Regions from separate parts of the Terriglobus sp. ADX1 genome, predicted to be linked through region 2. Evidence: riboswitches for the same ligand, from Rfam matches in the RefSeq annotation. Region 2 holds a riboswitch; the other holds the start of a gene.
What was found. Region 2 has a riboswitch for cobalamin ahead of metE (5-methyltetrahydropteroyltriglutamate--homocysteine S-methyltransferase). Riboswitches for the same ligand answer to the same signal wherever they lie in the genome.
Positions count from the first base shown of each region.

Region 1 (5,334 bases), 130 kb from region 2:
AGCATGATGCCCACGATGAAGATCAGTACAAACACGTCTTCAAAGATGGCGAGAACGCCGCTGGTGAACATTTCGTTCAGTGCATCGATGTCGCTGGTGACGCGGGTGACGAGGCGGCCTACGGGATTACGGTCGTAAAAGCCGACGTCCATGCGTTGCAGATGGCGGAAGATCTGCGAACGCATATCAAACATAATGCGCTGGCCAGTCCACTGCATCAGGTAGGTCTGCATGAATTCCAGCGCGTAGCTGAGCAGTAAGGCGCAGAGATAGAGCGCCGCGCATTCGGTGATGCCGACGAGGGGTTGCGGGCTGAGATGGCGCGCAAACCATCCGGGTACAAACGTGGTGTTGTGGCCCGTCATGTAGCGGTCTGTCGCTACGAGGACAAGATATGGGCCGACGACATCCGCGCCTGCTTTGAGCAGGATAGAGGCAAAGCTGAGGCCAGCATGGCCCGCGTAAGGGCGCATGTAGGTCAGCAGACGCTTCATCAGGCGGCTGTCATACGCTTTGCCCAGCACCTCTTCGTCGTGTGTGGACTTTGCCGCGGTTTTCGGCTTCTCTTTGCTTTTCTTGGCCATGCGCTTGTCTGATTGTAGATGTCTTTGTGGCACGCTTCGGCTCACGATTTTTACAGCACATACATGGGAAAATAGAAACGATGCACCCCCACGACGCCACGCTCGGCCTGTATGTGTCTGTGCCGTTCTGCCGGCAGAAGTGTACTTTCTGTAACTTCGCCTCGGACGCGTTTCCCCCGGCGCGGATGGCGGCTTATGTCGAACGGCTTGCAGCGGAAATTGAAGCGTCGCGTGAATTTGCCGCGCAACATCAGCTCACCATCCCGCAGCGGGTGAATTCCGTATTTCTGGGTGGCGGAACGCCTTCGCTGCTGGAACCGGAGCAGATGGCGCGAGTCTTTGCAGCACTGCGCGCGGCCTATCCCATGGAGCAGGACGCGGAGATTACCGTAGAGGCGGCTCCGGGGCAGATTTCAGATGAGCTGCTGGATGTGCTGCTGCAGAGCGGCGTGAACCGTGTTTCGTTGGGCGTGCAGAGTTTTGTCGATGCGGAATCGCGTGCCGTGGGACGCGTGCATACGGGTGACGCTTGCCTTGCGGAGTTGAAGCGTTTGCGTGCCGCGGGGATTCGCAACCTGAATGTGGATCTGATTGCAGGATTACCGCACCAGACGGTTGAGTCTTGGTCGCATTCCTTGCAGACGGCGATTGGCTCTGATGTGGAGCATGTGTCGGTCTACATGCTGGAAGTGGATGAGGACTCGCGGCTGGGGCGTGAACTGATTGGCCCCGGTGTTCGCTATGGAGCGCATGCTGCACCGACGGATTCGCTGGTGACGGATTTGTATGCTCAGGCTTGCGAAACATTTGATGCCGCAGGGCTGGCGCAGTATGAGATCTCGAACTTTGCGCGTCCAGGCTATGAGTCGCGGCATAACCTGAGGTACTGGAAGCGTGATGCGTATTTCGGCTTCGGGCTGGATGCGCATTCCATGCTGCGCTCACAAGCGGATGGACGCGCCTCGCGCTTTGCCAACGGCGATGAACTCGATCCCTACATTGCAGGCAACGAAGCCGTTGAAGTGGAACACATCGACATGCTGGGCGAGTGGGAAGAGAGTATCTTCCTGGGACTGCGGTTGGTGGAAGGCGTTTCCATTGCGGAGCTACGGGAATCGTTTCCTGCCGCTTGGCTGGATGCTTTTGTAGAGCGTGTGCAGAGCCTGCAGTGCGATGAACTGATGCGGTTGGAAGATGGCCGCACCATGCTGACCCAGCAGGGACGCATCGTGTCATCGAGCATCTTCGGCGAATTGCTGGCGGATGAGCCAGCCGTGGCATGAGTGCTCCCAAAAGATTAGGAGAAGTAACGATGGAAGTAATTGACCTGCGCAGCGACACCGTGACCAAGCCTACGCCGGAGATGCGTGCGGCTATGGCATCTGCCGAAGTGGGCGATGACGTGTACAGCGAAGACCCGACGGTGAATCGCCTGGAAGAGCGCGCTGCAGAGGTCTTTGGCATGGAAGCGGCGATTTTTGTCCCTACCGGATCGATGGGGAACCAGATTGCTCTGCGTCTGCACACAGAGCCGGGAAGGGAAGTCGTCTGCGAATCGCGTGCGCATGTGCTGGATTGGGAGATGGGCATGGCTGCAATGTTCAGCGGATGCCAGCTTCGTACAGTGCAGGGGCAGCGCGGCATTCTTCGCTGGAAGGATATTGAGCCGGCGCTTGCCACAACGGGTTTGTATTACAAGGCGCAGACAGGCCTGATCTGGGTAGAGAACACGCACAACATGGCAGGTGGATCGGTCACACCGCTTGCGGTGATGCGCGAGCTTCGCGATGGTGCGCATGGTCGCGGATTGCCGATTCATTTGGATGGTGCGCGTGTTTTTAATGCCGCCACCGCGTTGAAGACAGATGTAGCCACACTCACCGCAGGCTACGACTCCGTGAACTTCTGCTTGTCGAAAGGACTGTGCGCACCGGTGGGATCGCTGCTGGTGAGCTCACGCAAGAACATCGACAAGGCGAGGCGCATTCGCAAGGCGCTGGGTGGTGGCATGCGTCAGGCTGGCGTGCTGGCCGCGGCTGGATTGATTGCGCTGGATGTGATGTCAAAGCGGCTGGATGACGACCACGCCAATGCAAAGCTGCTGGCACAGCAGATCGCGGGAGTCGAAGGTATCTCTGTCGATCCCGCGGAAGTGGAGACAAACATTGTCATCTTCCGCACGGAGTTTGACGCGCCTGCTTATGTCGCTTTGCTGAAAGAGCGTGGTGTGCTGGCCAGCGCGATTAATGGAAATACAGTTCGTTTTGTTACGCATCATGATGTAAGCGGTGAACAATGCGCGCGTGCTGGCGAGATTGCCGTAGAGGTTGCTGCTCAGATGCTTCTTAAAACCGCATAAAACACGGCGTTTACGCGGTACACTGGCAATACACGTTTTGGTGCAATTCTAAAGAGGGATTGCTTTCTTCAACACAAGCGCAGCGGAATGCATTGGGAAGCGCGGTGAGAATCCGCCACTGCCCCGCAACTGTAAGCGCGCATCTTCGGAAATGCTTTTCGGAGACATATTCTTTCGTGACACGGCTATCACTGCGTAAGTGGGAAGACGGCATGTGCGAGATACGAAAGCAATGTGCGATGCGCGTAAGTCAGGAGACCGATTCCACTGCTGGTTGTAAGCCATGCTCCCGCGGGGGAAGCAGAGGAGAATTCTGATATGTATCGCATCGCTCAGAAGCGACGCGCGGCCGCGCAATTGTGCGCAGTTGCTGTGTGCGCCTTTACTGCATCGGTTGCACACGCTGTTGTTGTCCGCGGCGTCGTCCGCGATCCGCTGGGACGTCCTATCACCGTTGCACATGTGCGACTGGTCAAAGGGACGCAGGTGGTGGCATCCACTGTCACGCAGCCAGATGGTTCTTTTGAAATTCGCTCCACGGAAGATGGTCGCTTCCTCTTGATTGCGGATGCGCCAACATTCTCTCCGCAGGTGAGCGATACGTTTTATGGGCGGCAATGGGACCTGGTGCAGAAAAATCTGCAACTGTCGATCAGCTCCATCAAGCAGGACATTACCGTAACTGCGACAGGCGAACCGACGCCCGTGCAGCAGACCAGCGCCAGCGTGTCGTTGATCGACCCTCAGGCTTTGAGCACGCGTGCTGGCGTGGTGAATGAGCTTCGTCTGCAGCCCGGTGTAGCGATGGTGCAGACCGGGCAGTATGGCGGAGTAACGTCAATGTTTGTGCGTGGCGCAAACTCTGATGCAAACAAAGTGCTGATTGACGATGTGCCTGCGAACGATGTGGGTGGTGTGTTTGATTACGGCACGGTATCGTCTACTGCGCTTTCCACGATCGAGACACATCGCGGGCCCGACAGCATTCTGTACGGAACCGATGCACGCGCCGGCGTGGTTCGTTTTGAAACGCCGCATGGAGCCACATTGAAGCCCGTGCTGACGTACTCCGGCGATGCGGGCAATCTGCACACGTGGCGTAATGAGGGCACTCTCTCCGGTACGTATGGCAAGGCCGATTACTTCGGCGCTTTCTCGCGCTTTGATAGCTCCAATGCTTTGCCGAATGATCGTTATCACGCTGCAACCGCTGCGGCGAACCTAGGGTACAGCTTCAGCGCGAATACAAGCGTTCGCGGCACCGTGCGTAATTCAGTGAGTGCTGTGGGGATTCCGGGTGCATGGGACTTCCAGGGGCTTGCGCAGAACGGTAAGCAAGCCGATCAGGATACGTACTTCAGCGGTGTGCTGGATGACACACGCGGCAACGGTTGGCACAACACGCTCCGCTACATTGGCGCACGGAAGCGTGAGCAGTCTCGTTACTTTGCCGCTGTAGGCACGCCGGATGGCTACGGCGAATATTTTGGCAACACGGTGACGATTCGCGGTGCCAACGGAACGAAGGCCACAGGTCAGGTCATCGTTGGTTATGACCCATTTCCTACTTACTACGAGATGGTGAACAATCGCGATGGGCTGGACTATCGCACCAGCTATAGCTTCAATCGCCATTTAACCTTGCTGGGCGGCTTCCGATTCCAGGATGAGCGCGGTGCGTATCGCTATCCGCTGTATGGCGAAAACGACCAGGTGGGTCGCAGCAATTACGACTACACGCTGGAACTGCATGGTGATGCGTGGCATCGGTTGTTTTATACCGTTGGTGGAGCGATCCAGCGTAACTCACTGTATGGAACCGAGGGCCAGCCCCAGATCGGGCTTTCGTACTACGCTCTGCAACCGGGACGCGGATGGTTTCATGGCACACGTCTTCGCTTCCAGTTTGCGAAGGGTGTGCAGGAACCAAGTCTGAATGCGCAGCTTTCATCGCTCTATCAGAAGCTGATTGCGATTGGAGATCCCGCGGATATTACGAAGTTCAACGTAAGTCCGATCGGCGCGCAGCGCAGCCGCGTGTATGAGGGCGGAGTGGATCAGAATATTTATTCTGACCGCGCCATTCTGCATGTGACTTATTTTCATTCCTCGTACGGACGCGGAACGGAAGGCGTTCCAGTGACATTGTTCAACGCGTATTTCCACCAGAACCTGCCGGTGGCGTTGGGTAGCTTCTATCTCAATTCGCTGGATACGCGTTCTGTAGGCGTGGAGTCGTGGTTTGAGTACCAGGTTACGAATCACCTCTTCCTGCGTGCTGGATATACGTATCAGGATTCACTGGTGAAGCAGTCGTTCTCCAGCGATGCACTGGCGGCGTTGGGTGGCTCCACGACGATTAACCCGAACTATCCCGGCATTCCCATTGGG
Region 1 covers NZ_JAEDXV010000006.1:30,619-35,952, forward strand. The annotation lists gene JAO32_RS05650 (ABC transporter ATP-binding protein) at 1-584, opposite strand, end outside; gene hemW (radical SAM family heme chaperone HemW) at 665-1,867, shown strand; gene JAO32_RS05660 (threonine aldolase family protein) at 1,897-2,943, shown strand; cobalamin riboswitch at 2,983-3,224, shown strand; gene JAO32_RS05665 (TonB-dependent receptor) at 3,262-5,334, shown strand, end outside.
Region 1: another riboswitch for cobalamin. It lies ahead of JAO32_RS05665 (TonB-dependent receptor); the one in region 2 lies ahead of metE (5-methyltetrahydropteroyltriglutamate--homocysteine S-methyltransferase).

Region 2 (5,334 bases):
GCAGTAGCACATGTGCGTATGAATCTGTGTCTCGTCTTCCACGCCACTGGTGGAGAGTCGGAATGCTTTGACTGCCCAGTCCAGATAACTTTCCCAATCGGCATGACGAAGCGGCAAACCTTCACGCAGCGCAGGCTCGTCCACCTGAATGATGCGGATGCCTGCAGCCTCCAGGTCATTGACTTCGGAACGTAGTGCAAGAGCAATCTGCCATGCCGTTTGCTGACGCGGGATATCGTTGCGCACAAACGACCACTGCAGAATTGTGATGGGCCCTGTGAGCATACCCTTCATGGGACGCGATGTGAGCGAACGAGCATAGTCTGTCCATTTCACCGTCATCGGTTGCGGACGAGAAACGTCGCCGAAGATGATGGGCGGCTTCACGCAACGCGAACCATAGCTCTGCACCCAGCCGTTCTCCGTGAAGACGAAGCCTTCCAGAAATTCAGCGAAATATTCGACCATGTCATTGCGTTCGAACTCGCCGTGAACCAGCACGTCCAGGCCTATCTCTTCCTGCTGGCGGATGCAGTGCTCCGTGGCTTCGCGAAGGAATGCCTCGTACGCTTCTGCTGATTCGTGGCCATGCTTGAATGCAGCGCGATGCTTACGCACCTCTGCCGTCTGCGGGAAGGAGCCGATGGTGGTAGTGGGGAAGAGCGGCAACCCAAGTTCAGCGCGCTGCTTCGTCGTGCGCTCGCTGTAAGGCGACTTGCGTGCAAAGTCCGATTCCAGCAATGCTGCAAGCTTCGAACGCACTTCCTGATTCGTGGAGGATTCCGCCGCTGCACGATCGGCAATCGCAGCTACATTCGCCGTGAATGCTTCTTCGTCAGAAGAAGCAAGCGCCGCGATCTCTGCGAGTTTCTCTTCTGCGAAACGCAGCCAGCTTTTGACGCGCACTGGCAGCTTGGTTTCGCTTCGCAAATCATGCGGTACGTGCAGCAACGAGCACGACGGGGCAAAAATAACGCGCTCTGCTCCCAGCTTGGCAATAGCCTTTGAGAGAAACTCGCGCGCAACGGCAAAATCTGTTAGCCAGATGTTGCGGCCTTCCACCACACCGAGACTCAGAATCTGCTCCGGTGCGAGCACAGCAAGAACCTCGTCAAACTGTTGTGGCGCACGAACTAGATCAATATGGATGCCTGCGGTGCGTGCTTCAACAGCGAGTGGCAGATTGTTGCCGAGACGATCGAAGTAGGTAGTCAATACCAGCTTGATTGGAACCTTCTTCAGTTCCGCATACGCGGTGCGGAAAAACTCTGCTGCGCCTTGGGGGAGATCAGTAGCGAGGATCGGTTCGTCGATCTGAACCCACTCAATGTTCTGCTGTTCCAGTGCCTGAAGAACAGACTTGTAAGCAGCCACGACCTTATCTGCGAGCGTGAAGGGATCAAAGCCATCTACGCCCTTGCCGAGGAGAAGCAGGGTCAGAGGTCCGATGAGGACAGGGCGAGGCTCGATGCCGAGTGCACGCGCCTCTGCAATTTCATTCAGCAGCTTCGTTGTGTCGACTGTGAAGGGAAGTTCGGCGCTCCATTCGGGTACCAGGTAGTGGTAGTTCGTATCGAACCACTTGGTCATCTCCATGGCGGTTTGTTCTTTGCTGTTACGGGCCATGCTGAAGTAGCGTTCCAGCGTGACCTTGCCGTTGCCAAAGCGCTCGGGCGTAGCGCCAATCAGAACCAACGTGTCCAGCACCTGGTCATAAAGCGAGAAATCGTTAGCTGGAATGAAGTCGATGCCCGCAGACTGCTGGAGCTTCCAATGCTCCGCACGAAGAGTTGCAGCGGTTTCCAGAAGTTCGGCTTCGGTGCGCTTGCCCGTCCAGAATCCCTCCAGAGCAAACTTCAGTTCGCGCTGCCGTCCCATGCGCGGGAAGCCGAGGTTTGCTGTCTTCAGCTTGGGAAGTGTTGTAAGTGCCTGTGTTGCCATTTTCGGTTCTCTCCTAAGTACCTGAGGGAACCACCCATGCGCAGGCATGCAACAACGCGCGTAAACGCACGAAAGCAGGCAGTGGTCACCGTTCCAATCCACGAGAGCGGTAGCCTCAAGCGCACCCACGGTCAGCGTTTCAACGCTTCCATGGTGGTGGCGGCAGGCCGGTAGTCGGACTTGGGGAAATAACGATTTCCCATCACCGTTGCGGGACAGCGCCGGATTCACACCAGCTTCCCCGTTTAACAAGCTGTCCGAAGACAGCCTGACCTGCACGATGACAGTTTACCGAATCGCTTATGCTGATCGCATGATGTTGCGAGTAATGATGATGGTTCTTGGCTTGTCGCTTCCAGTTGCCGCGCAAGTGCAGGGCATTGAGCATGCGCGGATGGCAGACGTGCAGGTGCTGCAGGGCACGGTGTTTCATGTGCAGGGCATCGATCTGGATAAGGAACACATCTGGGTAACATCTGTAGATTCCAATACGCACATAGGCTATCTGCATCAGTTCAACCGGAAGACAGGCGTGTTTGAGCGGCAGGTGGATGTTACCGATGGCGAGCGCTATCACCCTGGCGGATTTTCCATCAGCGGCGATTCCATCTGGGTTCCTGTGGCGGAGTACAAACCAAACAGCAGCGCGACATTACTCGAACTGGATAAGAAAACGCTGAAGGTCAAACGCAAGATCTCCGTTGCGGATCACATCGGTTGTGTTGCGGTCACAAAAGACTCGCTCATTGCAGGCAACTGGGGTAGTCGCAAGTTGTATGTCCTTGGCATGGATGGCAAAGTGATTCGCGTGATCGATACGCCATCGCAGAACCAATATCAGGACATCAAGTTTGTAAACGGGATGCTGGTGGGCGGTGGCAATCTGACGAAGACTACCGGCGCGCTCGACTGGTACGAATGGCCGTCGATGAAGCCTGTGCGTTCCCTTGCATCAGGAACGACGGATCGTGGTCGTCTTTACAGCGCGGAAGGCATGACACTCAAAGGCAATGACCTGTACCTGTTGCCAGAGGACGGTCCCACGCGGGTCTTTCACTTTGTCATCGACAAATAATACTTAGCGGCGACCGCTGGACATGGATTCTGCGAAAGCATCCAGTGACAACGAACGTAACAAATTGCGACGCATGCCGCTGATGACCTGATCCATGCCGCGCAAAGCGTTCTCCAACCATTCGAAGGTGACAGAGTCGGAAAGCGTGTCGAGATCGCGCCGCATATCCACGTTCCGGATGCGGTCCGGTACGCCACTGCGTAGGAGCAACAGGTCTTCGAGAAGTCCTGCCAGTGCGGCCAGCATGGCTTGTGTCTTCTGCTGTCCATCCGCGCCAGCACGATACGTTTCCGTGGTCTTGAACAGGTCCGTGTGGTCCGCATCAAGCACGGCAGAGCGCAACAGAATCATGGCGTCACCGCGCGCTGTTAGATAACTTTCAAGATCAAAGCTCAGAGCTTTGCCTGCTGCACCCTGCGCCAGACGCGCAATCAAAGCGCGTTGTGCTGGCTTTACCTCGGGCTTTCGTGTGGCAAGCAGTTCTTCAATCTCTGCGGCGGACAACGCCCCAAGACGAACCGGCGCGCAGCGGCTGCGGATGGTGGGTAGCAGTTCGCCCGGATGCTCCGCCATGAGAATAATGTGTGCGTAAGCAGGCGGTTCCTCCAGCACCTTTAGAAGACTGTTTGCCGCCTCTTTCATGAAAGCGGCAGAAGGGAACAGATAAACGCGGCTCTTTGCCTCGCCCGGCAAGGAATAGATGCTGTGAATCAGTGTGCGCACCTGTCCGAGCTTGACCAGAAGCTGCGGCGGGTCAGGCGGAAGAATGAGCACATCTGGGTGCGTTTGAATCAGGACACGCGTTTCTTTCTTGTCTGTCTCGCGAAGCTCTTCTCGCGCGGCTACGGCAGCATCCACCATCGCAGGCAGGTCCATTGCCTCTGCAATGCGCGTACAGTTGCGGCAATGTCCACAAAAGTCGGCGAGGTCGCCGTCGGCATGGGCTTCACGCGGCTGATTTTCGCAAAGCAGCGACATCGTTAGCAGCAACGAAAGAGTGTACTTACCGCTGCCTGCGGGGCCACTCAGCAGGATGGAAGACGGCAGCCGTCCTGAGGCAATGGCCCGGCGAAGATGCACCACCGTAGCGGCGTTGCCCACGAAATCAGAAAAGCGAAACATCCCTTCCAGCATACGGCGTAACGAAGATTTCGTTTCGAACAGAAGCTGTTGTTACATTTCGGTGGCGGCGGAACGTCATGGCATACGCGGGCTTGTTTCCTGTGCTATACATACCAAGTCTGTCCTGTTGATTCCGCGAAGTACGCGTTTCGTAAGGTGCAGGAGGCTGTCCACAATGGCTTCAACAGATGGGTGGGTTCCAGCGCCGCTTCCTTACAACGAAGCCGAGCGCCTTCGCGTTCTTAAAAGTTACTGCGTCCTGGATAGTGAGCCGGAACCGGGTTTCGATCACTTAACGCAGTTAGCGGCGGAACTCTTCCGGGTGCCGATCGTATTGATCTCGCTGATTGACGAGCAACGCCAGTTTTTCAAATCTGCCATCGGGATCAACTTCCGCGAGAGTCCGCGCGACACATCGTTTTGCGCCTATTCGATTCTGGGAAACGAACCGCTGGTGGTTCTAGATGCGCAGGAGAACGAATGCTTCCGAACCAATCCTTTTGTGACGGGAGAGCCGAATATCCGGTTTTATGCAGGAGCGCCTCTCATTGGACGCGACGGCATGATGTTAGGCGGGTTCTCCATCATCGACCAGAAACCGCGCAGCGAATTTTCAGAGCGTGACCTTGCATGCCTGAAACAATTCGCCGCTTTGACGGTTCTCACCATGGAGCATCGCCTTTACCCGGAACGGCTATCGCGCATAGGCGATGAGATTGTGCAGGCGAACGAACGCTTCAAGCTCGCAACACAAGCCACAACAGAAGGTATCTGGGACTGGGATTGCGTCCGCGATTCCTTGTATCTTTCGGGCCGTATCCGGTCCATGGTGGGAGAAGAAGCTACGGATTGCTACGTGGGCATTGACGATTGGATGGGAAGAATTCATCCCGCCGATAAGCCGCGCGTCAACACGCTTGCCGATATGCGCGCCAGCCGCGAGCTTTCGTTCTACAACGAATATCGCGTTAGCCACGCGGATGGTCGCTGGCGGTGGATTGCGAACCGCGGCATTGCTGTCAGAAACAGCGCGGGGGAACCTGTGCGTTTGGTAGGCGCGATGGTGGACATCACCGAGCGCAAGACCGTGGATGTGCTCACCGGTTTATCCACCAGAACCTATCTTCTGGAACATCTGGAAGGGTTAATGGATGCCGACACACACGCAGAAGAAAATTTTGCGGTCTATGTGATCA
Region 2 covers NZ_JAEDXV010000006.1:159,127-164,460, reverse strand. The annotation lists gene metE (5-methyltetrahydropteroyltriglutamate--homocysteine S-methyltransferase) at 1-1,941, opposite strand, end outside; gene JAO32_RS06210 (hypothetical protein) at 1,978-2,115, shown strand; cobalamin riboswitch at 2,090-2,233, opposite strand; gene JAO32_RS06205 (DUF6454 family protein) at 2,222-3,016, shown strand; gene JAO32_RS06200 (DNA polymerase III subunit) at 3,020-4,138, opposite strand; gene JAO32_RS06195 (sensor domain-containing phosphodiesterase) at 4,314-5,334, shown strand, end outside.